3 regions of the Bacillus sp. V2I10 genome follow, and region 1 is predicted to be linked to each of the others. Evidence: predicted binding sites of a transcription regulator. Region 1 holds the regulator's gene; each other region holds the start of a gene.
What was found. Region 1 encodes Rex, which represses fermentation and respiration genes when NADH is low (regulators of the CRP and FNR family bind a similar motif). Its sites were predicted from a motif close to TTGTGAAATATTTCACAA; they were not measured.

Region 1 (10,452 bases):
ATGCCTAGCTGAAAATTTGCTATTACTGACTTAAACCATCCGGCACGTTAAAGGAGTCGTTCAATTGAAGAAAGAATACTGGCTTATTATTTTGACATATATAGTCATGCAGTTTTCAGGCATTCTCGGCATTCCTCTTCTGCTTAAGCTTGGCGTCGGAGAGGATCAATCGCTCCGCATGGCGCAGATTACAGCATCAGGCTATTGGACGGTGTTCAGCTTTGCAGCTGCCTTTGTAATCGTTCTGCTTCTGCTCCGCAGCCACTTTAAAAGCAATGAACTCAGGGGCGATGCCGCTCCCGCCGGTCCTTCTATCTTATGGGCTGTCGGAGGTGTGTTTATGGCACTTTCTGTTCAGGTGATCGCAGCCAATATTGAGATTCAGGTATTTGGCATTGAAGGCGAATCAGAAAATACGAAAGTCATAATGGAAGTATTGAAGGTTACGCCTTTGCTCATAGTCGTTACTTCCATCATAGGTCCTATCCTGGAAGAGATTATTTTCAGAAAAATTTTATTCGGCGCTTTGTATCAGCGCATTCATTTCTTTTTGTCGGCACTCATCAGTTCGATTGTATTCGCACTAGTTCACGGTGAACCTCAGCATCTACTTCTTTATGGATCAATGGGGTTTGTGTTTGCTTTTCTATATGTAAAAACAAAGCGCCTCCTGGTTCCTATTTTTGCCCATGTTGCGATGAATACGTTTGTTGTCATTCTGCAATCGAACCGGGAACAGCTTGAGGAAATGCTGAAACAGGCAGAACAAATGCAATTTATTTTTGGAGGCATGTAAGCATGAGAACAAGCCCAATTTCAATGGGGATCTTTTACTTGGCGATGGGTATTCTTTTTACCTATCTCGCCGTAAACAGTTCAGAAAGCGGGATCTGGTCGTTTCCGACAATCCTGCTAATGCTAATCGCGACGTTTGATCTTGGAGTCGCATTTAGAATGTTTAATCTCACTTTCAAAGTCAAAGCGAAGAAAAAATAGAAAGAAGGGTGGTCCTGCAGACAGGATCACCCTTCTTTATTTGCTTCTTCAAACTGAATCCGCTGCGCCTTGCGGTAAGCAAACCTTGAGACCACAATACTTATTTCATACAGGATAAACAGAGGCACGGAAACCATTAGATGCGAGACAAGCTCCGGCGGTGTAATTAACGCTGCAATAACAAGCAGAATGAAGTACGCATATTTTCGGGTTTTCACGAGGAACATCGGTGTTACGATGCCGAGCCTCGTTAAGAACATAATGACAACCGGGAGCTGAAACAGCAGTCCAAATGGCACTGTCAGCTGAATTAAAAACTGAAAGTATTCGTTGATTCCAATGACTTGATTAATCTCTAAATCATCGGACATACGCTCCATGAAATCTACGACAAATGGAAAGAGCAAAAAATACGAGAAGCTTATGCCTGTGAGAAAAAGTCCAATTGAAATTGGAATATAGCTCAGCGTGACCCGCCTTTCCTTTTCGTAGAGGCCTGGGCTTACAAATGCCCATAGCTGATAGAGAATGATCGGCGATGTAATAATAAAGGCAATGATAAACGCGAATTGCATATAGACCATAAGCGGATCGGTCATTCGGAATGAATTCAGCGTTAAACTCTGAGCTTCATTCGTATGCTGTAAATAGATGATAATCGGCTTTGCTAATAAAAAGCCGGCAATCACAGAGAGGAAAAGGAAAAAGACTGTAATGATCAGCCTTTTCCGAAGCTCTGCAATGTGATCGATAACCGACATTTCGTTTTGTTTCATGACAGCTTTCATCCTATCTTACTTCTCTTCTTTCTTTTTATCTTCATCGTCGTCCGCTAGACCCTTCGTTGCATGCTTAAATTCCCGCAATGAGTTGCCAATTGCTTTACCAAGCTCAGGCAGCTTCTTTGGCCCAAAGATTAATAGTGCTGCAAAAACGATCAGCAGCAAACTTCCAAAACCGATATTCGGCATATCATTCACCTCAATTCCTAAGCGTTAGGATAGTGCTTCAAAAAGTACACGAGCGATTGCAGCTCTACTGCTAAATCGATATGATGAATTCTGATTTCCTCCGGTACATTTAATCTAGCAGGAGTAAAATTAAGAATTCCCTTAATTCCTTTTGCAATCAGCCTGTCCGTAATGGGCTGGGCAGCCTGTGCCGGAACCGTTAAAATAGCCACGGTCACATCCTCAGGCAGGTGTTCTTCAAGATCAGCCAAATTATAAATGGGAACATCGCCGATTTCAGTGCCGATCTTCTTCTCGTCGACATCAAAGGCAAGTGAGATTAACGTATTATTGTTCTTCGTAAAATTATAATGCAAAAAGGCTGTGCCGAGATTACCGACACCAATTAAGGTAACCTTCGTCACCTCATCCTGATCGAGCGTTTTTCTGAAAAAAGAAAGTAGATAATTAACATTATACCCATATCCTTTTTTCCCAAGGGCTCCAAAGTAGGAAAAATCCCTGCGGATCGTGGCAGAATCCACTTTCACAGCATCACTCAGCTCTGCAGAAGAGACACGCTGCTTGCCTGATGCATGCAGATTCTTTAAAAAACGATAGTATAAAGGCAAGCGCTTAGCAGTAGCTTGCGGAATTTTCGATTGTTCAATGTTGTTCACATTCTATCCCCCACATTCAAAGCTACAGGTTCATCTCGTGTATAATCCCCGCTTTTCCCGCCTGTTTTTACAGACAGATAGGCAGGTCCGATGATTAACCCTTTATCCAGTGCTTTACACATATCATACACGGTCAGGGCGCAGACTGAAGCAGAAGTTAGCGCTTCCATTTCCACACCTGTACTTCCTGTTGTTTTCACAGCTGCGGCTATCATCAGATGGAAAAGTCCGTTCTCTTTTTTCCATTCAAACTCAATATCGATTCCCTTGAGCGGGATCGGGTGGCACATTGGAATGATATTCCATGTGTTTTTAGCAGCCATTATGCCGGCCACCTGTGCGACCGCCAGCACGTCTCCTTTTTGAAGCTTGTGATTTACGATTTGTTCATAGACATGTTCCTTCATAACAACGCTTGAAACAGCAACAGCGGTGCGCACAGAATCATGTTTATTCGATATATCAACCATTTTGGCTCTGCCCTGCTGGTTAAAATGAGTAAAATTTGACATCTTTTAACGCTCCTCATACTAGACTATACACTATTTTTACTAATCTGTCTTTTTACTTATTGTGACAAATGTTCGCACCCAAAAAGGTACAATCATTGCGGCTCACTCTTCGATAAGCTACACTTAAATTATCATAGCCTGAGGTGAAAATACATGATTTTGCTACAAATAAACCAGCTGACGAAATATTTTGCAGCTGATCTTATATTATCGAATATCAAACTTGAAGTTCAAACACGGGATAAAATTGCCCTTGTCGGACGGAACGGGGCCGGGAAATCAACCCTGCTCAAAATTATTGCGGGTCAGCTTTCTTACGAATCCGGAGAGATCATTAAGCCAAAAGGTGTAACGATTGGGTACCTTGCGCAGGATACAGGTCTCGAATCTACTCTATCTATTTGGGATGAAATGGTTTCTGTGTTTCAGTTTTTAAAAGATATGGAGCAATCCATGCGTGATCTTGAAAAAAAAATGGCAAATACTGATCCCGCAGAGCGGGAATTTGAACAATATTTAAAAGAATACGACCGTCTGCAAATTGAGTTTAAAGAAAAAGGCGGCTATCAATATGAGGCAGATATCCGTTCTGTTCTTCATGGTCTCGGATTTGCTGAATTCGATGTCTCATCTCCTATCCAGCGTTTGAGCGGAGGCCAGAAAACGCGTCTTGCCCTTGGAAAGCTGCTTTTGACAAGTCCTGACTTATTAGTTCTGGATGAGCCGACAAACCACCTGGATATTGAAACGCTGTCCTGGCTTGAGCAATATCTTCAAAGCTACAGCGGAGCGATATTAATCGTTTCCCATGACCGATATTTTCTTGATAAAGTAGTGAACCAGGTCTACGAAATCTCCAGGAATACAAGCATCAAATACACCGGCAACTACAGCCGCTACCTTGAGCAAAGCGCTGAAAACTTTGAGCGCGAATTAAAATTGTACGAAAAACAGCAGGATGAAGTGGCAAAATTAAAAGATTTCATCCAGAAAAATATGGCCAGAGCGTCTACCACAAAACGCGCTCAAAGCCGGAGAAAAAAACTGGACCGCATGGAATTGATGGACAGGCCGCAGGGCGACGAGAAATCAGCTCACTTCCGGTTCGATATTGAAAGGCAAAGCGGCAACGATGTGCTGAAAGCAAAGGATATTGCTGTATCTTATAATGGCTCAGACCCAATCATTTCAAACGTTTCTTTTTCCATATCAAGAGGTGACAGCATTGCTCTTGTCGGCCCAAATGGAGTCGGCAAATCGACGCTTTTAAAAACAATCATTGATAAGATGGCTCCATTAAAAGGAGCATTTGAAATAGGGTCAGGCGTGAAGATTGGATACTACGATCAGGAGCAGGCGAATTTAACTTCGAATAAACGTGTGCTTGATGAATTGTGGGATGAATATCCGATGCTGAATGAAAAAGAAATCCGGACTGTGCTCGGCAATTTTCTTTTTTCTGGTGACGATGTTTTAAAGAATGTTTCTACTTTAAGCGGCGGGCAAAAAGCAAGATTAGCTCTTGCTAAGCTAATGCTTCAAAAGGCAAATCTGCTTATCCTTGATGAGCCGACAAACCATCTCGATCTGGACAGCAAAGAAGTGCTGGAAAATGCCCTGATTGATTACCCTGGCACAATACTATTTGTCTCCCACGACAGATATTTCATTAATCGCATTGCTACAAAAGTATACGAACTTTCAGCAAGCGGCGTTAATGAATACCTGGGGGACTATGATTACTATCAATCTAAAAAGGCAGAACAGCTGGAGCTTGCAGCTCTTGATGCGGTCCCTGATCTGAAGCCGAAAGAAAATCAAAATAAGCTATCCTATGAACAAGATAAAGAAGCGAAAAAACTGGCAAGACAAAAACAAAGAAGACTGCAGGAAGTAGAAGAGCGAATCTCGTTCGTTGAACAGCAGATCGAGAAGAATGAAGAGCTGTTATGTGATCCGGAGATTTATCAAAATCATACTAAGGTACAGGAAATCAACACGGAAAACGGAGGTTATCAAGAAGAACTCGAAAATCTAATGAATGAATGGGAACAGCTTCAGGAGGATTAACAGCTTTGTACACAAATTAAAAAACTCAGTGCCTATTATGGCACTGAGTTTTTTAGTTATCCACACTAAAAAATCTTATTTTATAGGGTTTCCACTCTTTTATTCACATTATCCACAAGATAGAGTTCTTTTATCCACATTGTCCACAGGTTATCCAATGCTTATTCAACAAGCTTTTCTAAAAGCGGAAAAAGGTTATTAGACAGCGTGTGGATAACATGTTAATACACCATATTAACTCGGTAATTCCAGTCCAGGATTCGCATTCATTCTCAAATTGCCTCTATGGCCTTTTTCAAAAAGGACACTCCCTGCAGCAGCAATCATGGCAGCATTGTCTGTACATAGAGATAATGGCGGAATCAGTAATTCTACGCCCTGAAATTCTTTAAACTTCTCTTCTAAAGCTGCTCTTAAACCGCGATTTGCTGCTACACCTCCAGCAAGAAGGACCTGCTTTACTTGGTATTTCTCAGCTGCTGATGCTGTTTTAGTGACAAGAACATCGATGACGCTTGCCTGAAAGCTTGCGGCTAAATCATGAGGATCAATCACTTCACCTCGCTGCTCTGCATTATGAAGAGTATTGATGACAGCTGATTTCAAACCGCTGAAGCTAAAGTTGTAAGAATCCGGCTCAAGCCAGGCTCTAGGTAAATTGATGACTGGAGATCCTTCCGCTGCCATCCGGTCTATATGAGGCCCACCCGGATAAGGCAGATGGAGAGTTCTTGCCACTTTGTCATACGCTTCTCCTGCGGCATCATCAAGCGTTTCTCCTATTACTTCAAACGATCCATGTTCTTTCATAAAAACAAGTTCAGTATGTCCGCCGGATACAACAAGCGACAGCAAAGGAAACTGCAGTTCAGAGATCAGCTGGTTAGCGTAGATATGCCCTGCAATATGATGAACGCCTATTAATGGCATCTGATGGGCAAATGCCAGCGCTTTTGCTGCATTGACTCCTATCAAAAGCGCTCCAACAAGACCCGGCCCTTCAGTAACGGCGATGGCATCCAGGTCTTTAAATGTCATTTCAGCCTGCTGCATCGCTTCTTCAAGCACAAGTGTCAGCTGTTCAACATGATGTCTCGATGCGATCTCAGGTACAACACCGCCAAAACGTTTATGGCTTTCAATTTGAGAAGCGACAACATTCGAAATGATTTCCCGCCCGTTTTTCACAATAGATACGGCCGTTTCATCACAGCTTGTCTCTATTCCTAATATATATTGATCTTTTTCTGTCATTTTAAATTCACCCACATTACTAACGCATCTTCCCCGTTATCTGTATAATACCGTTTTCTAATCCCGCCGGGCTGGAAACCGAGCTTGGTGTACAAAGATTGCGCTACATGATTTGAGACTCTTACTTCTAGAGAAATTTTACCTGCACCATACTCCTTTGCCATTCCGATTGCCTGTTTCAGCAAAGTTTCTCCAATCTTATTCCCTCTGAAACCGGGCAAAACGGCGATGTTCGTTACTTGAGCCTCATCCATAATGATCCAAAGTCCACAATACCCGATAATCTTTTGATCAAATTCTACAACAAGATATTTAGCAAAATGATTTTGAGTTAATTCATTGTGAAAGGATGCCTTCAGCCAAGGTGTTGCAAAGGATTGTGTTTCTATTTCATAAACAGCATCAATATCATCTACATTCATAAGCCGAATCTTGATTGTATCCTGTTCCTGCTTCAACCTTCTCACCCACTTATTTCTGTTGTTCGAGCCACTTTACTTCTGCCTCTGCTAAACGGATATAGTTCGGCACGAAGGTATGTACATCCTCAGGCTCTTTCATCAAGCCGATTTTACCAAGCATTGCCGGTCTTGGATTATGCTCGGTCATACTAGCAAACACTGCCTGATCCCCCAGGACTTCAACGATTGACTCCTGATGCAGGCTAACGTCATTCCCGATGAAAAGAATTTGCTTCTCTTCCTTTTTTAATTCTAAAAGCCAATCAGACAGCAGGAGATTTTGATCATTTCTTCTATTAAAAAGCTCCCCATCTGCATACTCATACAGCCCTGTATACACCTGACCGCGCCGTGCATCAAAAACCGGGCAGATATAGCCATTAAAATAGCTTCCGCCAGCTGCAAGGACCTCAAGACTTGAAACACTGGCAAGCGGAATATTCAACGTCCACGCAAGCGTTTTAGCTATGCTGACACCAATTCGGAGGCCGGTATAAGATCCAGGCCCTCCCGCAACAATGACACGATCGAGCTCATCAGGTTTGATTTCGCATTCCTGCATAAGCCATTCAACCGCCGGCATCGCCCGGACCGAATGATTCTGCTTAATGTTTGTTACATATTCTCCGATCACTTTGGTGTCATCCACTATGGCAACACCAAGCGTCAAATTGGACGTATCAATCGCTATTGCTTTCATCTATAAGCTCCTTATATAAACCTAAATAGTGATTCCCGATAGGTACAAAGATAATTTCACGGGATTCGTCGTCCACACGAAGGATGCGAATACCAAGACGATCGGGAGGAAGCTGCTCCTGAATAAGATGTGCCCATTCAACAACAGTGACGCCATCTCCTTCAAAAAACTCCTCAAAACCTAAGTCCTCATGGCTGTCTTCCATCCGGTATACGTCCATATGATAAAGTGGCAGTCTCCCGTCCCGGTATTCCTTCATAATCGTAAATGTCGGGCTGTTTACGTTTTTCCGGATCCCCATTCCTTTGGCTAAACCCTTTGTAAACGTAGTTTTCCCGGCTCCCAAATCGCCTTCTAATGTAATGACATCTCCAGGCTTCACAAGTTCACCTAGCCTGACAGCAAGTTTCGTTGTTTCATCAGGGCTATTTGTTTTCACTGTATGCTTCGTCATATACTCACCTTACTTAAAATGATTAAATCCAGATTTTTTGAGCTTTGTTTTCTTTCCATTATGGATTAGCAGGACCTCGGATGAACCTGCATCTACATGCCCGATCTTCGTTAAAGAAATCCCTTCATCGCTGCACTTCTTTTGTAGAAGGTCAAATGCTTGGGGAGGAACCGTGCCTACTAGTTCAAAATCTTCTCCCCCATATAAAATCCACTCATCATGCTGCTCAAAATTTAAAGAACGCAGGGAATCACTGAGTGGAACACGGTCTTTTTCTATGATCATTTTAACACAGCTTGCCTCGCTTAATTCATTTAGTTCACTTGCAAGACCATCACTGATATCGTTCAATGAAATGCGCTCAGCAGAAGACATGAGCTGCGCTGCTTTAACTTGGGGCATTGGACGCTTATGGCGATTCACAAGAAATGCAGAATCATTGTCTACATCAACTGAGAGGTTCCCAAGCAGAATCTGCAGCCCTGCAGCTGAGTCTCCAACTGTTCCTGTTACAAAAACGGCATCACCTGGACGCGCATCCTTCCTTAACCGCTGTTTATCTTGCTGAACTTCTCCAATAACCGTAACGGTAATAACAAGTTTATCTGAGGTTGAAACCGTATCCCCTCCGATAAGATCCATATTGTATAAAGAAGCAATCTCATCCATCCCTGCATAGATCTCCACTAATTCTGCTTCAGACCAGTTTCTTGGCACTGCAATGGTAACGAGATAGTACTTTGGAACACCGCCCATAGCTGCTACGTCACTAATATTCACAGCCACAGCCTTATAGCCAATATCCATTGGGGAAGAGACATCCTTCAGAAAATGAACACCTTCAACCATTGTATCTGCGCAAACAATTTCCAAATAATCGGGTTTTGCTTTATAAAGGGCAGCATCATCCCCTATGCCTTCTATCAATTGGGGCTGACGATTCTTTCTTTGCTTAATTTTATCTATAAAATGAAATTCATCTTCAATGGTCATTTGCTGCACCGCCTTTTCTGTCATAAAAGTCAGATGTAGCTTTGGACAGTCTGCTACTTGTGAAAAAAATCTTCCATTCAAACTATGTAAGTAATAATTAAAACCAGTTCTGAAAAGCCTTATAAAAAAACCTTAGAACCCTGCAGCTCTAAGGATCGATCCCTGTTATCAAGTGTATCGCATCTAACTAGTTTGTCCAAGTTTCTTTAACAGTCTACCCTAAAAAATGCATAAAAAAAACGAAACACGTAGTTTCGTTGTCGTTTATTTAGTAATGGCGGTCCCGACCGGGATCGAACCGGCGATCTCCTGCGTGACAGGCAGGCATGTTAACCGCTACACCACGGGACCATTTGGTTGCGGGGACAGGATTTGAACCTGCGACCTTCGGGTTATGAGCCCGACGAGCTACCAGACTGCTCCACCCCGCGACAATAATATAAATAATTGATACTGCCTGGCAACGTCCTACTCTCACAGGGGGAAACCCCCAACTACCATCGGCGCTAAAGAGCTTAACTTCCGTGTTCGGCATGGGAACGGGTGTGACCTCTTTGCCATCATCACCAGACAATATGCAATTGATTAGAAAGAATGTTATTCTTTCAAAACTAAATAACGTTTGATAACAAGTTTCACTTAGGTTATACACTTTATTAGACTGTGGTTAAGTCCTCGAACGATTAGTATCTGTCAGCTCCACACGTCACCGCGCTTCCACCTCAGACCTATCAACCTGATCATCTTTCAGGGTTCTTACTCACTTGCGTGATGGGAAATCTCATCTTGAGGGGGGCTTCATGCTTAGATGCTTTCAGCACTTATCCCTTCCGCACATAGCTACCCAGCGATGCCTTTGGCAAGACAACTGGTACACCAGCGGTGCGTCCATCCCGGTCCTCTCGTACTAAGGACAGCTCCTCTCAAATTTCCTGCGCCCACGACGGATAGGGACCGAACTGTCTCACGACGTTCTGAACCCAGCTCGCGTACCGCTTTAATGGGCGAACAGCCCAACCCTTGGGACCGACTACAGCCCCAGGATGCGATGAGCCGACATCGAGGTGCCAAACCTCCCCGTCGATGTGGACTCTTGGGGGAGATAAGCCTGTTATCCCCGGGGTAGCTTTTATCCGTTGAGCGATGGCCCTTCCATGCGGAACCACCGGATCACTAAGCCCGACTTTCGTCCCTGCTCGACTTGTAGGTCTCGCAGTCAAGCTCCCTTGTGCCTTTACACTCTGCGAATGATTTCCAACCATTCTGAGGGAACCTTTGGGCGCCTCCGTTACATTTTAGGAGGCGACCGCCCCAGTCAAACTGCCCACCTGACACTGTCTCCCAGCCCGATCAGGGCTGTGGGTTAGAATTTCAATACAGCA
Region 2 (10,452 bases), 990 kb from region 1:
GACTTCTAGATCACTATAAACGATTCCATGAGTCTGGTCATTCACTGCATCTAAATATTCCTTATTCTCAGATGCAATTAGTATATTGGACAATACAATTATTAAAAATAAACAATATCCGGGAAGATGTTTATATCCGTCCTATTTGTATTAATGGTGAAATTACACTAGGCCCTGAATTGGGAGGTCCTTTTAATCGAGTAATGATTTATTGTACTCATTTAAAAGAGTACATTGCTAAACCAGCTTTAAACGTAAGTGTCTCTTCCTGGACACGGGTGGGCAGTAATATGATACCCCCTCAAGTAAAGCCTACAGGAGGTTATTTGAATTCAGCCTTAGCGTCTACAGAAGCTAGGTTAAATGGGTACGATGAAGCTATTTTTCTTACAAAGGAAGGAAATGTAAGTGAAGGACCAGGAGAGAACATTTTTATCGTCAAAAATAATCAATTGATAACTCCTCCTATATCAGACGATATTCTGTCAGGAATTACTCGAGATACTGTCATGCAATTAGCTAAACATGAATTGCGGTTACCTGTTTTTGAAAAGAGCCTAGCAAGAACAGAGCTATATTCAGCCGATGAAGTTTTTTTTACAGGTACGGCTATCGGAATTAAATCTATCATACAAATCGACCGAAGAATTATTGGAACAGGACAAGAGGGACCGATTACAAAGGAAATTAGGTCTATATATGAAAAAATTGTTAGGGGAGACAATGTAAATTATTTAGGCTATTGTACACCAGTGTATTAAAAATTATTAAATGCCATTGTTCAACAATACAAGATATACATGAAGTTAATGATGTGAAACGGGGTAAAATATAAGTAGTTTTTAGTTTGTTTTTCAACATAATATGTGAACTTTTTCACTTAAAGTAACGGGTGCTTTTCTTCAATAAGACAACATAAATGATCTTCAACAATCGGGCCATTTTCTTGAATAAAAGAGAAGGGATTATTCGTAAGTAAATCGAAGTTAATTCAGAAGATGTAATTTAGTTTAGCATTGGGACGTACTACTCAACATTAAGAAGGAAGAAAATTATAAAGAAAGTGGGAGATCTATTGGATACAAAAGAGATATTGAAACGGTTCGAACAGGTTGCTACATACTATATTGAAGAAATCCACATCAGGTGTTTGTGATAACATAAGGAATAAAGAGAGGAGAAATCATATGACGAAGAACAAAACAGTACTTCCGCAAGTCGTGTCAGAAGACGAGTGGCAGCTTGCTCGCGAAAAACTGCTCGTCAAAGAGAAGGAACTCACTCGTGCGTTGGACGCTCTGGCCGCGGAGCGTCGGAGGCTGCCGATGGTCCGGATCGACAAAGAGTACGTCTTCGAGGGCCTGAACGGTAAAGTAAGCCTGCTTGATCTTTTCGACGGACGTCGCCAGCTCATCGTTTACCACTTCATGATGGCTCCGGGTTCCGACCACCGTTGCCCAGGCTGCTCGTCCTTCGTAGACAACATTGGGCATCTCGCTCATCTACATGCCCGTGATACCACCTTAATTCTAGTTTCCCCCGCACCACTGTCACAGATCGAGCCCTACAAGAAGCGCATGGGCTGGACTGTGCCCTGGTTCTCTTCGAACGGCGACAACTTCAACGTCGACTGCGGTGCGGGCAGTGGATTCGGCCTGAGTGTCTTCCTCCGTGATAACGACAGCGTCTTTCGCACCTATTACACGACGGCACGCGGCGTCGACAGGATCAAGGCCGACTTCAATTTCCTGGACCTGACACCCTTCGGTCGCCAGGAAGACTGGGAAGATTCACCTGAGGGGTGGCCGCAAACCCCGCCTTATACGTGGTGGCGCCTACACGACGAATACGGTGATTGAGAGGGGAGTAGTCTAAAACGGCTGTGTCCGAGTTACGTGCAAAAGTGGGACATAGTATGAGGAAAGCTTTGTATAGCAGCTTATTCATTAGATGCCATACAACACAATTTAATCTTAAAGCCTATTTTTTAGTCTTCCACAAACGGGCGCTTTTCTTCGATAAGACAACATAAATAATATTCAACAATCGGGGGCGATTGATGAAGAACCACGCCCCTAATGATATCAATGCTCACTTATTGAGTTAGCGATTTCTGCTAATACTTCTTTTGAAACTGTGGGAAGTTCTTTACTAATACTCTGAATGTATTGAAAGCCAAGAGGCTTTTATCCTGTCCAATAAGAAGGTATCCGCAAGAATAACGCTCTCCTTCCCTGCTTGTTACATAGGTGGGTGTAGTCACCCATAGATTTGGATGATTTTGAGTTACGATATATGGATTATAACATATGAAATTGGTAATTATTGAATAAATATGATTCAAATAGAACGGTAATTTGTGTCTATATATTTATGAGTAGTCACATTCATATCCCATCAGAGTTTCTTTCGGACTCGTTTTCAATACATCATATAACTTTTGTGGAAACTGTTTTAGCTTGCCTATACTTAGACCGATCTTCCCCTAACATTTTGTCCAAATGGTGCCGTTAGGGATAAACTGTTGGTTGAGGTGGCAAAAACTTTTTTAGAAAAAACCCGCCAAAAACCCGCCCGAAGTTTAATTCTTTTTAATCTATTTTGATTTTCATAAATAAAAAAACCTTGATTTATCAAGGTTTTAAATGCAATAAAATCTATTTTAATGTCTTATCCATTATGGTATTTGTACATCCAAAGTATACCCGATTTAAGCAGTCGAGGAACTCGTCCAATTAGAGGGCGGTCATTCACAAGGCCGAAACCATGTTTCTTTCCAAGCGATCCTAATACGCCTTTCAGCTTGAAGACAGGGAAGTCCTGCGGCAATTCTTCGCCATTCCACTTTTTAAGCAGAACTTGAACGATTTGTTCAGCCTGAGCTTCAGCAAGCTGTGCACTTGGTGCATGAGGAAGACTTGCACAGTCTCCAACAACAAATGCATCCTCGTGATGTGGAAGGTGATGCTGTTTTGTAAGCACTACACGGCCCTGAGGATCTTTATCAACAGGAAGATCTCTTACGACTTTGTTCGGCTGAATTCCTGCGGTCCATACGATGGCATCGTATGAAACAGGCTCATCATGATTATATAGAACATTTTGTTCTACCTTTGTCACGTTGGCACTGTTGATAATGGTTACGCCATGATCTTCAAACCAGCCTTGAACATATTTGCTGAGACGTTCTGGAAAACTGGACAGAATGTTTTTGCCGCGGTCATAAAGCGTGATCTTAAGATCTTTTCTGCTTTCCCGGAGTTCACTGGCAAGCTCAACGCCGCTTAGTCCTGCGCCAACGATTGCAACAGAAGCACCGCCGCTTAAATTGTTAAGGAGCTGGTAGGTTTCTCTTGATTGATCGATTGTCTGAATGCTGTGGGTAAACTCTTTCGCGCCTGGAACATTATGATATTTGTCTTCACAGCCTAATCCGATAACAAGATCATCATATGAAATCGGTTCCTGATTATTCAGATGAACCTTTTTTTCTTCAAGATCAACCGAGGTTATTTCCCCGAAAGTTACATGCAGGCGTTCATGCTCTGGAAAATCTACGCGGATATGATGGTCTGAAATCGTTCCCGCAGCCAGTGCATAATATTCCGTTTTTAAACAATGATAGGGATTTTTATCTATAAGTGTAATGTGCACATCATCAGGCAGCTGACCTGGGAGCAGTCGATGAAGGACGCGCATGCCGCCGTATCCTCCGCCAAGAATTACTAAGTTCTTCATTGCAGATTCCCCTTTTTCTCCTCTTTTAGTGAGTGATATTCTTATCTATAGGTTAAATCAGTTATTAAGAAAACCTTTGCAATATGCCATCTAAAAGTATAACGAATTTGATGATAAACCACAATATGTTATGAAAAAGTCGTCTATTAATCAGTATACCCGCCCATTAGTAAATCACTTTAATGAAAATGTGTTGGTATTTATGAAAAAAGTATAACATAAAACGTAAATTATTGACGATAGTACATAGAAAGAGGTAGCATAGGATTGCAGGTGTGAGGTGATGAAGTTGAAACCAATAATAGAATTTTGTATAAGCAATTTAGCGAACGGTTCACAAGCTGCTTTGGAAAAGTTAGAAAAGGATCCTAATCTGGACATTATTGAATACGGATGTCTTGGATATTGCGGAAAATGCTATGCTTCTCTTTATGCCCTTGTAAACGGTGAGGTTGTAACTGGGGAATCATCTGAAGAGCTAGTTAAAAACATATATGATTACCTGGATGAGAATCCTATGTTCTAAGCAAAACGCGTACATTTAGTACGCGTTTTTTTACTGCTTATATTTAGCTGATTGGATACTTTTGTTTCAATTCTCTCATTTCTCGCCATCTGTCTTTTGCCATTTCAATGATGGCTTTTTCGGGGGTGTTTTTTCCCTTTTTCAATGACTTTTTTGCAGGTAAAAAGTATGATGTGTTAATAAAATGCATTATTTGAATAACTTAAAGCAAACAGATACAAAATAAGAGTAGACAATTAGCCCCTTGCCAGCATTTTAAGTGCAGTCATAGCAGGGAATTTCATGTTTTATCACGAATAAAAGCTCCCTGCACCAAAGCAGAGAGCTTTTATTATCTATAACAAACGGGGGATATTTCTATTGTGATCCTGTTTCCAGCATTTTATACTTATAAAAAAAGAAAAAAAAGAGGGAGATCAGCATGAAACAATTCCAATTCACAAAAATGCATGCACTCGGCAACAATTATATATATGTAAATATGTTTGAAGAACAAATTGAAGAGTCAAAACTTCCTCAGCTTGCAAAGGAAGTATCCAATGTATTTACAGGGATCGGTTCAGATGGACTTATCTTAATTTGTCCATCTGAAAAAGCACCAGTAAAGATGAGGATTTTTAACAGTGATGGTTCTGAAGGGAAAAACTGCGGAAATGGTCTTCGCTGTGTTGCAAAATATGCATTTGAGAATAAACTGATAGATGAAAAAGAATTTTCGATTGAAACACTTTCAGGTTTGGTTCATGCAAAGCTCGAAGTGAAAGATAATGAAGTCAGCGGAGTAACAATCAATATGGGGCAGCCAAAGCTTGTTCGGGCTGAAATTCCTATGGCCGGCACTCCTGATGAAAAAGTAATAAACGAACAGCTTGAATTTGCCGGTGAAACCTATCATGCTACAGCAGTTTCAATGGGAAATCCTCATCTTATTTTCTATGTGGACAGCATTGAAACAGCTCCAGTGTTAACACTTGGACCAAGGGTTGAGAAAGATCCTCTTTTCCCTGAAAGCATCAATGTAGAGTTTGTTGAAGTGGCTGCCGAAAATGAACTTCATTTCAGAGTGTGGGAAAGAGGTTCAGGTGTTACACAGGCATGCGGAACTGGTGCTTGTGCAGCCGTTGTCTCTTCTGTTCTCAATGGACATACGAAGAGAGGAATGGATACAACTGTTCATCTTGCCGGCGGGGATCTTCTTATTAATTGGAAGGAAGAGGGAAATGTTTTAATGACTGGCCCAGCGGAGGTTATCTGTACAGGTGTTTACTTCTACGATAAATAGCAGTGCAGGGTGTTTCATTTGAGAGTTCCGGGTGGATTGGGTATACTTAATGTATAGCCTTTGGATTATTGGCAAAGGAGGAACAAGAAAATGAATGATTTTGTAATAATTACTGAAGCAGCAGCTTATCAGATAAAAGATATGATGAAAGAAAACGGCGAAGAGCAGGCTTTTCTGCGCGTTGGCGTAAAAGGCGGCGGCTGCAGCGGTTTATCTTACGGCATGGGTTTTGAACAAGAACCGAATGAGGATGACACTCAGTTTGAGGTGCATGGCATCAATGTGCTTGTCGATAAAGAAAGCTCCCTTATTTTAAAAGGGACAAAAATTGATTTTAAAGAGTCCCTAATGGGGGGCGGATTTACCATCGATAATCCGAATGCGATTGCTTCATGCGGATGCGGTTCATCTTTCAGAACAGCTACGAATACAGGTACACCTGAAGAGTGCTGAATATAAAAAAAGACATTTCATTGGCAAAAACGACGTCAGTGAAGTGTCTTTTTTATTTCTTTTTCCGTAAAAACATTAAAAGAGTGCAAATGAAAAGAATCGCGATAAAAATTCCCCAAGTAATGGCATTAGTTCCTAGCTGATGTTCCAGATTCACTTGCTTTTCAGGTTCTTTTCCCGCACCGAGATTTCTTATGTCATCCCCTGCGTCTGTGAGCAAATTTGTTCGTTCGCATAATCCGGTCTCAAGGATATTCTTATCTCCGTATGCATAAACAAGATAATTTTCACCTTCAATGAAATCAACTCCGCACCCTGCAGAGTCCCTCTCTGTTTCAACAATAAGCTGTGATTGAGAAGGGCCTTTCCAGATAAGATCCACTTCAATTAACACTTTTTTCTGACTGCTTCCATTGATCTTTAATACTTTTCCTGAAAAAATGGCTGTTTTGTTTTCTAATTCTGACTGAACGGAAGGCTGCTGCGCACAAGAACAAGCATAGCCATTTTCTTTATTTACTAAAAAGATGCCTGACATAATTACCGCGCATAAGATTAGTTTTAGTTTCCATTTCACACTATTTCCCCCTCCTTGAAAACATAGTCGAGGATAAATAGAAAAAGGTTTCAGGTTCCAATTTAAAAACAAAGGACAAATAACGGGCATATAGTATGGATGTGTGAATAGAGAAGGGAGCTTGAATAATGAATTACTATCCATATCAGATGTATAATCGATTCCGTCTTTCATCAACAGATGAATTAAATGAAGGCCTATATAAATGGGTAAAATTAACCTTTACAAACGGTACGGAAAAAGAGGCATTTATATTCTACTTAGATAAACAATCAGGTGCGGTGTTTATTTTGTCATTTCCCGCATTAACGACAAGTCAGGCGAATGTAAATGATATTAAAACCTTCGAAGTGATGCCGGAACCTCCAAAAATGGAAGAAGAGGCTCCTCAAGAATCAGAAGAACAAAACGGCGGGACAGAAGGCGATCAGGAAGTAGGTCAAATGCCGGGAATGGGTCAACCTGAAGAAATGCAGGGCGGTCAGGAAAGTCCATTCGGTCAAATGCCGGGAATGGGTCAACCTGGAGAAATGCAGGGCGGTCAGGAAAGTCCATTCGGTCAAATGCCGGGAATGGGTCAACCTGAAGAAATGCAGGGCGGTCAGGAAAGTCCATTCGGTCAAATGCCGGGAATGGGTCAACCTGGAGGAATGCAGGGCGGTCAGGAAAGTCCATTCGGCCAAATGCCGGGAATGGGTCAAAATGGGGGCACTCAGGGCGGTCAGGGAAGTCCTTTTGGTCAAATGCCTGGAGATGATCAAAGCGGCATGCCGTTTGGCGGCCAAAGATACCAGCAATGGAATCAGCCGGTTTATTACAATCCTTACAGCTATTACTGGCAGCAATAAGTTCTGCAGCGTTTATTCCAATAAAAAAGAGGAAAAGCAGACCGCTTTCCTCTTTTTATTGTATGAATATAAAGTTTTTGCACATTAATAGCTAGCGGAAGCGCCTAGCTACCCGGTCAGAACGGCTTGGACAAAAAATGTCAAACCCGGGCTTTTCGCCGGATCTTATCTGCCATGCCTGCGCTAATCAAGGCGCTTTTGCTTTTCTTATTATTTTTCAAACAAGCTCGTGCTGTGAAGCGGCTGAACTCTTGCTTTTGGATCCATATAAGCTTTCGCATTATTAACAGCAGTTGGAGCTTCACCAAACCCGCTTGCGATCAGTTTTACTTTTCCTTCATATGTGCAGATGTCCCCTGCAGCATAGATGCCTTCAACGTTTGTTTCCATCTTGCTGTTAACGACAATTGAGTTTTTCTCAATTTCAAGACCCCAATTTTTGATTGGGCCAAGTGATGAGACAAATCCAAAATTGACGATGACAGAGTCAACATCAATGACTTCTTTGCGTTCGCCTTTCACTTCTTCTAATACTACTTGTTCAATATTAGCTGTACCTGTTAATTCTTTTGGAACGAAAGGAGTGAGAACTTGAACTTTTGAGTTATTCAGGTTTTCAACACTATGCTCATGAGCACGGAACTTATCTCTTCTATGGACAAGTGTTACTTTTTCAGCAATTGGCTCGAGCATAAGTGCCCAGTCAACAGCAGAATCTCCGCCTCCGCAAATAAGAACTCTCTGGCCGGCAAATTGATTTAAATCATCAATGAAGTAATGAAGATTTGCTTTTTCAAATGAAGCAGCTTCTTCAAGTTCAATTTTACGAGGCTGGAACGCGCCGTTTCCTGCAGTAATGATAATCGTTTTAGAATAGTGAACTTCTTGATCAGTTGTTAATTTAAACACGCCGTCAGCCTGTTTTTCAACAGTATCAACCGCTTGCTCTAAACATACTGTCGGCTCAAACTTGGCCATTTGCTCTTTTAGATTGTTTACCAGCTCCTGTGCGCGCACTTTAGGAAATCCTGCAACATCATATATGTATTTTTCAGGATATAAGGCAGAAAGCTGACCGCCGAGCTGCGGCAAACTTTCAATGATTTTAACTGAAGCCTGGCGCATGCCGCCGTAAAAAGCTGTGAACAAACCAACAGGTCCGCCGCCAATGATCGTTATATCGTATACTTTTGTGTCTTCCTTCACAAATATCCCCCCGCTTGTAATTGATAATAATTCTTAATTATAACATATCATATCTCTTTAACAATTTCATCTGGTAATTGAGTAAAGAGATGTGCTTGTATGATGAATATGATTATTATAGAGAATGTTTTTATTTTTGTAAAATTCTTAACGTTTCTAATGCTTCAATTTGGTCTTGAAAAATATACCGCAGATGCTATTATGTAATATAGGCATTATTTATATTTTATGTTACTACTCACAGAGTTTTCAGTATTATTTTGAAAAGTTAAGTGAACATTTTCACATACTTTTTTAGGCAAAACAAAATAAAATGTTGTGAAGCAGCGGAAGATAATTAGTATAGAAATTATTTCATTCTTTACAACAAATCAGAAAAAAAGGTGGATGTGATTCGGTTGAGAAAGCCCAAAATAGTAGTTTTAGGTGCAGGTTACGGCGGATTAATGGCAGTTACACGTCTTCAAAAAATGATTGGTGTAAACGAAGCAGATCTTACACTGATTAACAAAAATGATTATCACTATGAAACAACATGGCTTCACGAAGCTTCAGCAGGTACATTGCATCATGATAAAGCAAGATACCAAGTGAAAGATGTTATTGATAGCAGCCGTGTAAATTTTGTGAAAGAAACAGTTGTTTCCATCAACAAAGATGAAAAGAAAATTGTTCTTTCAAATGGCGAGCTTGAGTATGACTACCTTGTGATTTCTCTTGGATCTCATCCAGAAACATTCGGAATCAAAGGCTTGAAAGAGTACGCTTTCGGTATTACAAACATCAATGCAGCACGTCAATTGCGCGAGCATATCGAATATCAATTCGCTACTTACAACACAGAAGAAGTAAAACGCGATCAGCGCCTTGCAATCGTTGTGGGCGGAGCTGGCTTCACTGGCATCGAGTTCCTTGGCGAGCTTGCTAACCGTGTTCCTGAGCTTTGCCGCGAGTACGATGTTGATCATAAGAAAGTACGCATCATCTGTGTAGAAGCTGCTCCAACAGCTCTTCCTGGATTTGATCCAGAGCTTGTAGAATACGCTGTAAACCACTTAGAGCGTAAAGGGGTAGAATTCAAAATCGGCACAGCCATTAAAGAATGTGTTGAAGACGGCATCATCGTTGCAAAAGATGACGTAATGGAAGAAATTAAAGCTGATACAGTTGTATGGGCAGCAGGTGTGCGCGGAAACAGCATCGTTGAAGAAGCTGGCTTTGAAAACATGCGCGGACGTGTAAAGGTAGATTCTTACTTAAGAGCTCCAGGCCATGAAGATGTTTTCATCATTGGCGACTGTTCTCTAGTAATCAACGAAGAAATCAACCGTCCATATCCTCCAACAGCTCAAATTGCTATGCAGCAAGGTATTACAGCAGCAAAAAACATTGCTGTGGCCGTTCGTGACCAGGGTGAAATGGAAGAATTCAAACCAGACATCAAAGGTACAGTTGCTTCACTTGGCGAAGATGACGCTGTAGGTATGGTATTTGGCAAGAAAGTAATGGGAACAAAAGCTTCATTCATGAAAAAAATGATTGATAACCGTGCTTTATTAATGGTTGGCGGAGCGGGATTAGTCGTTAAAAAAGGTAAATTTAAATTTTTCTAAGAAGTAGAGTAAAATAAAAGACAAGAGCCTTTAAGCTTTTGTCTTTTTTTTATCGAAAAATCTAATTTAATATAGTAAGTCAAAAGGGGAGGATTATGGTGGCTAATAAGCGGGGGAATGTATGGATTGCTGTATCTGGTGTAGTTGAAAATGAAAACGGGGACTGGCTTGTCGTGAAAAAGAAATACGGCGGTTTGAAAGGGAAGTGG
Region 3 (10,452 bases), 3.7 Mb from region 1:
CTTGATCTTTATGAGAGGGAACAAATTCTAAGAGCGCGGACCATTTTCGCAAATATGGGGCTACCTGAAGAAAAACTTCAGCAGACAATCGGTTCACTGAGCCTAGGTGAACGCACAAGGGTGAAGCTCGTGTCTATGATCCTCAAAGAATATGACGTTCTCATACTCGATGAGCCGACAAACCATCTGGACCTCCCGAGCCGCGAACAGCTAGAGGAAACCCTTGATGAGTTTGAAGGGACCATCATTATTGTCTCTCACGATCAGTATTTTATAAATAAATTATGTGATAAGCTGCTCGTATTTGAAGATGGGACCGTAAGAAGAGTAGAAATGAAGCTTAATGACTATTTTTCAAAGAGCAGTAGTGAATCGAATGAAACAGATATTGAGAAAGAGCTGCTTAAAATAGATCATCAGCTGACAGCTGTTTTAAGCAGGCTGAGTGTAATCAGCAGAGATGACCCTTCTTTTGAATTGCTTGATGCAGAGTACAGCAGACTTCTTAAAGCTAAGAAAAAGTTAACAGGCTGATCATAAAAGGCTGAGTCACGATGACTCAGCCTTTTATAATATTAGATTTTAGAAGCTGCTATAATTTGAACCTCTAGAGTGCCGCTTTTTTGATCGGTTATGGATTTAATAATAACAGGATAGTCTTTATTATTCATAAATTTAAAATCGTAGCCTCCCCAGGAAACAGTTGCATCCTGATTAATAGGGACATAGCCGACTGCTTTAGAATGGTGATGAAGTTCGATTATTTCAAGACCTGCCTTGGCAACAGCGTTGTACAAAGTGCTTGATGTCTGGCAGATGCCTCCGCCGATTCCTTCGACAAACTCTTTATTTACAATCTCAAGCGCTTTTTGATATCCGCGTGCAGGTGTTCTCTCACCGACGATTAAATTAAAATAAAATCTGTCTCCAGGTCCAAGTACGATTTCATTAATCGCATTCGAAGAAATGGCAATGTTGGTGCTTCTGCCTGCTACAGAAGGATTGAAAGTTGTTTTGTAGCTTCCGATCACGCTTTGTTTAGCGCCATTTAAGGCTTCCTGCGTAATATTTGGAGCTGTTTCCGTGATAGGGAGCGGGATTTCCTGATTAAATGCCGATAGATTCAGCAATTGATTTAATAGAGCCTTCTCATCCAGGACAACCCGGCTTTGACCCGGGAAAAGCTTGCCGTCTTTAACTTTTGAAGGGGTCATCGGCTGATCAAATTTATCTGCCATCTGCCGAACCAGTGCCTTCATATCCTTTTCATGCTGCTCTTTATTTTTATCTGCAGCTGGTATAAATGTGGTCACTGTGCTGCCGTCTCTGCTGTCAATCAGAGCAAACTCCCGGTTCATCTCCATCGCCTTTGAAGAAACAGCTTTTGCACTCACAGCATTATTCGCCATGATAAGTTTTTCTTTTTCCGCCAAACCGCATCCGCTTAGAACAAAAGTAATTGATACGAACAATAATAAGCGTTTTATGTCGTTCTCCCCCAGTGAAATTGTAGATTAGATGTTTTTATGTGAATCATACAATAGGTAAGACGCATATGAAAAGAGAAAAGTTTCAAAAATTTGGAGAAAAAAAGAATAATTTTCAAGTGATTGATTTATTTAGAAAAAGAAAGTAGAATAAAAAATAAGAACAAACGTTCTATATCAAGCAAAAAAAGAACCGCAGTAAAATGCGGCTCTTTCACACTTATATTATTTTGAAACTTTTTGAAGCTTGTGAATGACCTGAAGAGATCTTCCTGTTCCGATTGCAACTGATTCAAGCGGGCTTGGAGCAAGGTGTACAGGGACTACAATTTCTTCACTGAGCCATTCCTGCATGCCTTTCATTAATGCACCGCCGCCTGTCAGAATAACTCCGCGGTCTACAATATCACCGCTAAGCTCAGGAGGACAGTCTTCAAGGGTAGCACGAATCGCTTCCAGTATATGGAGCAATGATTCTCTCATTGAATTCTGCATTTCTGTTGAAGATAGAGTTATCGTCTTTGGAAGACCTGTAACCAAGTCACGTCCTCTGACTTCCATTAACAGCTCGTCATGCTTGACAAGTGCATAGCCGATTTCCATCTTAATGTTTTCAGCAGTGCGCTCGCCGATTAACAGGTTATAGTTTTTACGGACATATCCAATAATATCCTCATCAAGCTGATCACCGCCGATTCTGATGGAGTGACATGATACAACCCCGCCAAAAGAAATAATGGCAACCTCTGTGGTACCGCCGCCGATATCAACAATCACATTAGCGATCGGTTCATCTACAGGAAGATCTGCGCCAATAGCTGCTGCAACCGGCTCCTCAATTAAATGAACGATTTTAGCTCCTGCATTTTTTACCGCATCGTGAATGGCACGGCGTTCAACACTTGTTGCACCTGAGGGAGTACATACAACAACAGTAGGCTTTCTAATAGAAAACCCTAATTTTTTTGAAGCTTTTTTCATAATTTGCTTAAGCATTTCAGTTGTTACATCATAATCAGCAATTACGCCATCTTTTAGCGGTCGGACCGCCACAATTTTACCAGGCGTTTTGCCAATCATGCTTTTTGCTTCCGTCCCTACAGCCAAAACATTTTTTGTTACTGTATCAATCGCCACAACGGACGGTTCATTTATTGCGATTCCTTTATCCTTGCTGTATACAAGAATATTTGCTGTACCTAAGTCAATACCAATTTCAGAAGTAGAAAACATATATCTTCACCCAATCCTCATAGATTTCGAGTCTTTAATATTCATTCTGCGAACAGTGTCGATTTATGGGGGTAGCGGGCCGTTTTTTTTAGGATGTATTTTATGGGAGCTTCAGGGAATAAGAAAAAGAGTATTGAAAAAGGAAGTGCATCTAAAGTGGAAGTGAAATTCTGTAGACATTCTTTTGTAGTAAAAACAAGTATCGTGCTCCCCTCTGATACAAACAATTATGGAACATTGTTCGGGGGGAAGCTTATGGCTTATATCGATGACGTAGCAGCCATTTCTGCAATCAGACATGCCCGGGCGCATGTTGTCACTGCTTCGACTGATTCTGTTGATTTTCTGCATCCAATATATGAAGGAAACTCTGTTTGTCTTGAAGCGTTTGTGACATATACGGGAAGAACATCAATGGAGGTTTTTGTAAAGGTCATTGCAGAAGACCTCCTGAACGGAAATCGAAATGTTTGTGCTCTTTCCTTTCTTACAATGGTCGCCGTTGATGAACACAGTAAACCTACTCCCGTACCAAAGGTTATTCCTGAGTCAGAAACAGAAAAGATGCTGAACGACTCTGCACTTAAGCGTGCAGCAATCCGGAAAAAACGAAAAGAAGACACCGAATCAATGGCAGCCGCATTCGGAACCGATTATCCCTGGCTGTAAGGGTAAAGAAAGTGATGTACAGCCTAAAGGAGCAGGGATGTCCTGTTTCTTTGGCTGAAAGCAGAATGGGGAAACCTGAAACCCTGTTCTTTTTCATTCAAAATGAATTACTGGAGAAATCATATTCAATGCATGTATAGTGAAGCAGGAATCTTTCATATATAATCAGTGGAAAGAAATCAGGATCTTCTGATAAAAAGAAGTATATCTTTCTACTAACTGATCTATAAACCTATTAATGACGGTTATCAGGTAACCCTCTGAAACAAAAAGGAGAAACGAAATTGAAGCAGTTATGTGTTATACCATGCGGAAATAAAAAAATTTGGGATAAGGAGCCTCATCTTGGACAAGTTGAAGCCCAAAATGCCTATACGGGAACCTTTCATTTGCTCTGCCGGCAGTATGCCGAAATGTTCTTCGATGATTGGGTCATTCTTTCTGCAAAACATGGCTTCTTATTCCCTCAGGATCTTGTTCCGGGCAATTACAATGTCTCGTTTAGCATGAAAACAGAAGAAGTGATAAAACTTGAAGAGCTGAACATGCAGGCTGATGAAAAGAACCTGCATCAATTTAATAAGTTTGTTGTGCTTGGAGGAAAGAAATTCAGACCCATTATAGAAACGGCGGTTGAAGGGGAATACATTTATCCTCTGCAGGGCTGTACAGGAATCGGATATATGCAGCAAATGCTAAAAAAGGCGGTTCTTACAAATCATAGTCTCCATGATTGATAGTAAGAGATAAGACGGTTGAATATGCTGATAAATCAGAAAATGGTATACTATAAAAAAACAGAGGCGAAAAGGTGCTGCGATGAACAAATATACGGGCAGAATTATGATTACTTTAATAGCAGTATGTATTCTGATTTTATGGAATATCTTAGACTATTATTTGGGGAGTCAGTCCGTCCCATTGGTGCTCCGCAGTTTATTCTGCATATTAATCTTGGCTGTTGTCTGGAAATTAGGCACTTATTTTGACCGGTCCAAGCTGTTGATTCATCAGCTGAGCGAAAGTCAGCGCCGCTATAAAAACCTGCTTGTTGAGACGAAGATGGTCCTTGAAAATATTCAGGAAGTCGTGTTTCAAACAGATGGTGAAGGGAATTTTATTTACTTAAATCCTGCATGGACGGACGTAACAGGGTATGAAAGAACAGAAAGTCTTTATTCAAGTTTTTATCATTACATTACATTTGAAGATAAAAAGCGGGTGAAAAGCAAGCTTGTTGAATATACGGCTGCGAAACGAGTCGAGGGAAAACTGGAAACATCCTATCGCAAGAAAAGCGGCGGAGAATTTTATGCTTATGTTCATTTCAAAATGTATTATGATAATGAAGGCTATTTGATCGGAACAGTCGGGACAATTCATGATATTACTGACAGAAAACTGGAAGAGCGGGAATGGAGAGAGATGAATGAGCACCTTGCCCTGAAATCCCAAAAACTGTCCATTGCCGGGCAGCTTGCAGCGGGCATTGCACATGAGGTAAGAAATCCGCTTACATCCATCAGCGGTTTTCTTCAGCTGATCAAAAACGAATTTCCTGACAAAGATTCATATTTTGATATTATCTTTGGAGAAATAAAGAGAATTGAGCTGGTTCTTAGTGAAATGCTTGTCTTGGCCAAACCGCAGGCGATTCATTTCAGGGAAAAGAATATGATTTCCATTTTGGACCAAGTGGCTGTACTGATTGAATCCAATGCCATTTTACATAATATCCAGATTGAAAAAAGTTTGCCCTCAACAGAAATTATAGTTGAATGTGATGAAAATCAATTAAAACAGGTATTTATCAATCTTATTAAAAACGCGATTGAAGCACTGCCTGATGGAGGAAATATCCACATGAGCTGCAGACTGAAAGGCGAATACGTGATCATAGCAATTGAAGATGATGGCATGGGGATACCAAAAGAAAAAATCTCAAAACTTGGCGAACCCTTCTTTTCTACAAAAGAAAAAGGGACTGGTCTTGGTCTGACCGTTTGCTTAAGGATCATAAAAGATCACTATGGCCATATCAATGTAAACAGCAGCTTAAATAAGGGGACTACCTTTGAGGTTGTACTGCCAGTTGTGAATCGCCATACGATATTAGAACCAGTTTAAGAGGAGAATGGTAAGATGAACTGTCATTTATTTGTTTATGGAACACTGCGCTATATGGAGAAAAATCATCATTTTTTAAAGAATGGAACGTGTATTGCCGAACAGGCGCGGACAAATGGATCGCTGTATGATTCGAATGACGGCTATCCTGCGATGACTGTGGAACAGGAAACCGTTTACGGAGAACTCTATGAAATTGATGAGGAACTGCTTCCTGAAGTTCATGAACTAGAAGGGCACAATGGACCTGAAGCAGATGACAACCTGTTTGAATTTGTGCCAATTCGTGTCTATACAGATACAATGGAATATGATGCTTTTTGTTATGTAATAAAGCCGGAACAGGCTGATACAATGAAAAAAATAAAGAGCGGCGACTGGAAAGAATATCAGTTTATCTTGAATCCGCCAGCTGAAACGTTTTATTTTGCTTATGGCTCGTGCATGGATACTGAACGATTTCAAAAAGCGGCTGTTGATCATCATTTTGCTGATGTAGTCGGCGGCGGAAAAGCAGAAAAGTATTCTGTTAAATTCACAGTTACGATGGAAGATGGGGGCCGCGCTGACATCGTTGAAGATGGCGGAGGGGCTGAGGGCATTTTATACCGTGTACCTGAGGAAGCAGTGGACTATCTTTACATGCGTGAAGGTGTTGACTCTAAATTGTACCGTCCAGCCTTCATCAGGGTGGAAACGGGAGGAGTGGTCTATGAGCAGTGCCTTACCTTTACAGTGATTCAGAAAAAAGAGGAGTTCCGCCCGCCTGGACATTACTCAACAGAAATATTAAGAGGTGCAAAAGGCAGACTTGGAGAGGAGTATGTTGAAAAAATCCGGGCATATATGGCGGCTCTTCCTGAATATAAATCATGATAGGCATAGGAGATATCTTCTTTGCTGATCATGATTGCAAAACATGTTCAGCACATCACAATCTTTTATGTTTTGCTTTTGGGAATCTGTGATATAAGATCATTAGAACATTAAAAGGAGATGTGGCCCTTTGGCTGAACTTGATAGCGTCATACTTAGCCGGATGCTTACGACATTGACACTAGCCTTCCACATTATTTTTGCAACAATTGGAGTCGGAGTTCCTGTTTTAATATCTATTGCAGAATGGATGGGAATCAGGAAAAACGATCCGCACTATATCCTGCTGGCAAGACGCTGGACGAGGGGCTTTGTTGTTACAGTGGCAGTAGGCGTCGTTACTGGAACATGTATTGGATTGCAGTTATCTTTATTATGGCCGAGTTTCATGGAAATTGCCGGTCAGGTTATTGCCTTGCCGCTTTTTATGGAAACATTCGCTTTTTTCTTTGAGGCCATCTTTTTGGGCATCTATCTTTACACATGGGACAGGTTTAAAAAACCAATTTACCACTGGCTTATTTCCATTCCGATTATTATAGGATCGTCGATGTCTGCCGTGTTTATCACCACAGTTAATGCTTTCATGAATACTCCTCAGGGCTTTACGCTGAATGGCAGAACGATTACAGGCATCGATCCGATTGCTGCAATGTTTAATCCTGCAGCACCTTCAAAAGTCTTTCATGTGCTGATGTCTTCCTATATGACTTCAGCCTTTGTGCTCGCTGCTATAACTGCTTTTATGATCCTTAAAGGAAGAAGAACAGACTATCACCGTAAAGCCTTGCAGGTGACAATGGTCTCGGCTCTTGTCTTTTCGCTTGGTACGGCCCTCGCTGGTGATCTCTCTGCAAAATTTTTGGCCGAGCATCAGCCTGAAAAGCTTGCAGCAGGGGAGTGGCATTTTGAAACAGAAGCCGGAGCTGATTTAATTTTATACGGAACACTGAATGAAAAGGGTGAAATCATCAATGAGATCAGGGTTCCAAAAATGCTCAGTTTCTTATCATTCAGTGATTTTAATGCAGAAGTAACAGGGTTAAATGAAATAGAAGAAGACTTAAGACCCCCTCTCTGGATTCACTATATGTTTGACGTAATGGTCACGATTGGGATGTTCGGTCTGGGATTGTCTATGCTGTTTATTCTATTTGGAAAAATAAAAAGGCTGAATGGTTTCCAATCGCTGCTTTTATGGCCGATTGTAGCTGCCGGACCTCTTTCCATGATTGCAATCGAAGCAGGCTGGATTTTTGCCGAGGTTGGACGTCAGCCATGGATTCTCAGAGGTTTTATGAAGGTTGCTGAAGGAGCAACGACATCTGATCATGTAGGGTTAATGTTTGTTCTGTTTTTTGGGCTGTACACCTTGCTTGGAACACTGTGCATCATTGTGTTAAAACGCATGTTTAAAGAAAATCCGGCAGAAGCTGAGCTTGAGTACCGTTTTAAATAGGAGGGAGAAGTCTAAATGGATATTCCAATCGTTGGCATGACGGTTCTGTGGGTTTTTCTTTACGGCTATTTAATTGTTGCTTCAATAGACTTTGGAGCTGGTTTCTTTGCTTTTTACGCCCAGCTGACAAAGCGGGATGATATCGTAAATAACTTAATCAGCCGCTATTTGTCGCCGGTGTGGGAAGTGACAAATGTCTTCTTCGTCTTCTTTTTTGTGGGGATCGTCGGTTTTTTTCCGCAAACAGCGTATTATTATGGCACAGCACTGCTGGTTCCAGGCAGCATAGCGCTGGTTTTAATCGCGATCCGCGGTTCCTTTTACGCATTTGGGAATTACGGGGCTAAGGACAGTCTTTTTTATACGTTTTTATATGGAGCCACAGGACTTTTAATTCCTGCATCCCTGTCTACGGCTCTTTCAATATCAGAAGGGGGCTTTTTGGAAGAACGAAATGGCACTGTCGTATTTCTTGCTAATGAGTTATTTACAAGCTTCTATTCGTGGAGTGTGGTATTCCTTGCCATTGTATCCGTTTTGTTTATCAGTGCTTCTTTTTTAACCTACTATGCAGATCGTGCGTCAGACAGCAAAGCTTTATCGCTGCTTAGAAAGTTTGCGCTTTTTTGGGCGCCGCCTACAATCCTTGCAAGCTTTCTTGTCTTTCTTTCCCTGCAGCAGCATAATCCCAGGCATTTTAATCAAGCGCTGGATCTTTGGTGGATGTTCGGATCCTCACTCTTGTTTTTTATGATATCCGTTTGGTTAATCTATAAAAGAAAGAATCTTGGAACGGCCTTTATTATGGTGATGCTGCAATTTTTCTTTGCCTTCTTTGGCTACGGGGCATCACATTTGCCTTACATTCTTGATCCGTTTGTTACTATTTATTCGGGATATACCAATGAAACGATGGGGATCACACTTGTCATTGTTTTTATAGCAGGGCTGCTGCTTTTGATTCCCTCATTGATATTGCTTTTGCGCCTGTTTTTATTTGATGCAGAATATGTAAAGGGCAGAAAGTAAAGCTTCAATTTGTTTTAATAAGGGATAAAGTTATGTTAAAATTTGTTTATAGTATGATGGCTGGAGGAACGTACATATGAAAAAGGATTTTGCAGTTATTGGACTTGGGCGTTTTGGAGGCAGTATTTGCCGTGAGCTGAGCGAAGAGGGCATGGAAGTAATGGCCATCGATATGGATGAAGATAAAGTGAATGAGTATGCCAATATTGCTTCCCATGCTGTTGTCGGAGATTCAACTGACGAAGCTGTTTTAAAAAGCCTGGGCATCCGCAACTTCGATCACGTCATCGTGGCAATTGGCGATAATATTCAGTCAAGTATTTTAACAACACTGATGCTGAAAGAGCTAGGCGTTAAATTTATTACTGTAAAAGCGCAAAACGATTATCATGAGAAAATTTTAAGGAAAATTGGAGCTGATCAAATCGTTCATCCAGAGAGAGATATGGGCAGAAGAATTGCTCATAATCTGATCTCCAATAACGTTCTTGATTACCTTGAACTTTCCGACGAACACAGTATTGTAGAGATTGTCGTAAATAATAAACTGTCAGGAAATACATTAATCGATCTTGATATTCGCGCTAAATACGGAATTAACATAGTTGCCATAAAAAGAGGCAAAGAAATATTTGTTACTCCACAGGCAGATGAAGTGATTCAAAAAGATGATATTTTAATTGTTATTGGTGCAGATACAGATATCGACAGATTTGAAAAAAGGGTTTTAGAAGCTTAATCGGGAAAAGACACTTGAAGGTGTCTTTTTTTATTTTTTGCAGTAGAACGTTTGTTCTTTATGAATTGTGGTATAATGGAAGATGTATACATTCGTGAACATATGGGTGGTCGGCTAGCCCCTGTCTCTTTTCTTTGTGAAGCAAGGAAAGGGGGTGATGCCCGGGTGACAGTATATGAGAGCTTAACATTTGCTATTTCATTTGCTACGCTTATCATTGCAGTTCTGTCGTTTGACCAGAAAAAATAGACCTCCCAGCTTTGTCGATTGCGGGTGAGGTCTATTTTTTAATTGATTGATAAAAATGGCCGACCCCGAGCGTGGGACCGAATGTATGCATGGCCGTAAGTGTTGCTGCACTTGCGGTCATTTTTATGTTATTCAACTTTATGTGTATCATACCACAGAATAAATAATTATTAAACGAAAACAAAAACCGTTGACTGCCGGTCAATTTACCATTACTATATGTTACTAAATACTTATATTCATGAACTCGTATAATATTGGAGATATGGTCCAAAAGTTTCTACCGAACTGCCGTAAAAAGTTTGACTGCGGGGAATGAATAAAAAAGGCATTATTCTATTGCCTTTATTTATCTCACTCCTCCATAACAGCGAGGGGTTTTTTTATGAAAAAAGAAGAATTCATTCAATCAATAGAAGCAAGTACAAAAAGAAAAAAAGCCGATATCGTTTTTAAAAATGCTCAGATTGTCGATGTGTTTAATTCGGAGATTATAAGCGGCGACGTAGCCGTCACAAATGGAAGAATTGTAGGTATAGGCGATTATGAAGGCAAGGAGGAAATTGATGTAAGCGGGAAGTATC

Region 2: a site for Rex is predicted at 8,901-8,918, ahead of yumC (ferredoxin--NADP reductase 2). Genes of this name have one in related genera too.
Region 3: a site for Rex is predicted at 6,436-6,453, ahead of QFZ72_RS19115 (cytochrome ubiquinol oxidase subunit I). Genes of this name have one in related genera too.

Annotation. Positions count from the first base shown of each region.
Region 1 is NZ_JAUSYV010000001.1:91,067-101,518, forward strand. It holds gene QFZ72_RS00390 (CPBP family intramembrane glutamic endopeptidase) at 65-796, shown strand; gene QFZ72_RS00395 (YdiK family protein) at 799-996, shown strand; gene tatC (twin-arginine translocase subunit TatC) at 1,023-1,772, opposite strand; gene QFZ72_RS00405 (twin-arginine translocase TatA/TatE family subunit) at 1,791-1,967, opposite strand; gene QFZ72_RS00410 (redox-sensing transcriptional repressor Rex) at 1,985-2,626, opposite strand; gene moaC (cyclic pyranopterin monophosphate synthase MoaC) at 2,623-3,138, opposite strand; gene QFZ72_RS00420 (ABC-F family ATP-binding cassette domain-containing protein) at 3,292-5,208, shown strand; gene tsaD (tRNA (adenosine(37)-N6)-threonylcarbamoyltransferase complex transferase subunit TsaD) at 5,443-6,462, opposite strand; gene rimI (ribosomal protein S18-alanine N-acetyltransferase) at 6,459-6,920, opposite strand; gene tsaB (tRNA (adenosine(37)-N6)-threonylcarbamoyltransferase complex dimerization subunit type 1 TsaB) at 6,934-7,623, opposite strand; gene tsaE (tRNA (adenosine(37)-N6)-threonylcarbamoyltransferase complex ATPase subunit type 1 TsaE) at 7,604-8,077, opposite strand; gene thiL (thiamine-phosphate kinase) at 8,087-9,070, opposite strand; tRNA gene QFZ72_RS00450 (tRNA-Asp) at 9,346-9,421, opposite strand; tRNA gene QFZ72_RS00455 (tRNA-Met) at 9,425-9,501, opposite strand; rRNA gene rrf (5S ribosomal RNA) at 9,526-9,641, opposite strand; rRNA gene QFZ72_RS00465 (23S ribosomal RNA) at 9,734-10,452, opposite strand, start outside.
Region 2 is NZ_JAUSYV010000001.1:1,081,524-1,091,975, forward strand. It holds gene QFZ72_RS05505 (branched-chain amino acid transaminase) at 1-761, shown strand, start outside; gene QFZ72_RS05510 (DUF899 domain-containing protein) at 1,188-1,859, shown strand; gene QFZ72_RS05515 (NAD(P)/FAD-dependent oxidoreductase) at 2,671-3,738, opposite strand; gene QFZ72_RS05520 (YuzB family protein) at 4,022-4,264, shown strand; gene dapF (diaminopimelate epimerase) at 4,686-5,546, shown strand; gene QFZ72_RS05530 (HesB/IscA family protein) at 5,637-5,999, shown strand; gene QFZ72_RS05535 (hypothetical protein) at 6,052-6,576, opposite strand; gene QFZ72_RS05540 (hypothetical protein) at 6,705-7,424, shown strand; gene yumC (ferredoxin--NADP reductase 2) at 7,635-8,630, opposite strand; gene QFZ72_RS05550 (NAD(P)/FAD-dependent oxidoreductase) at 9,020-10,243, shown strand; gene QFZ72_RS05555 (NUDIX domain-containing protein) at 10,342-10,452, shown strand, end outside.
Region 3 is NZ_JAUSYV010000001.1:3,781,360-3,791,811, reverse strand. It holds gene abc-f (ribosomal protection-like ABC-F family protein) at 1-534, shown strand, start outside; gene QFZ72_RS19145 (VanW family protein) at 576-1,433, opposite strand; gene mreBH (rod-share determining protein MreBH) at 1,713-2,720, opposite strand; gene QFZ72_RS19135 (acyl-CoA thioesterase) at 2,823-3,389, shown strand; gene QFZ72_RS19130 (DUF6884 domain-containing protein) at 3,674-4,126, shown strand; gene QFZ72_RS19125 (ATP-binding protein) at 4,209-5,516, shown strand; gene QFZ72_RS19120 (gamma-glutamylcyclotransferase family protein) at 5,532-6,392, shown strand; gene QFZ72_RS19115 (cytochrome ubiquinol oxidase subunit I) at 6,523-7,851, shown strand; gene QFZ72_RS19110 (cytochrome d ubiquinol oxidase subunit II) at 7,867-8,880, shown strand; gene QFZ72_RS19105 (potassium channel family protein) at 8,957-9,619, shown strand; purine riboswitch at 10,096-10,197, shown strand; gene ade (adenine deaminase) at 10,254-10,452, shown strand, end outside.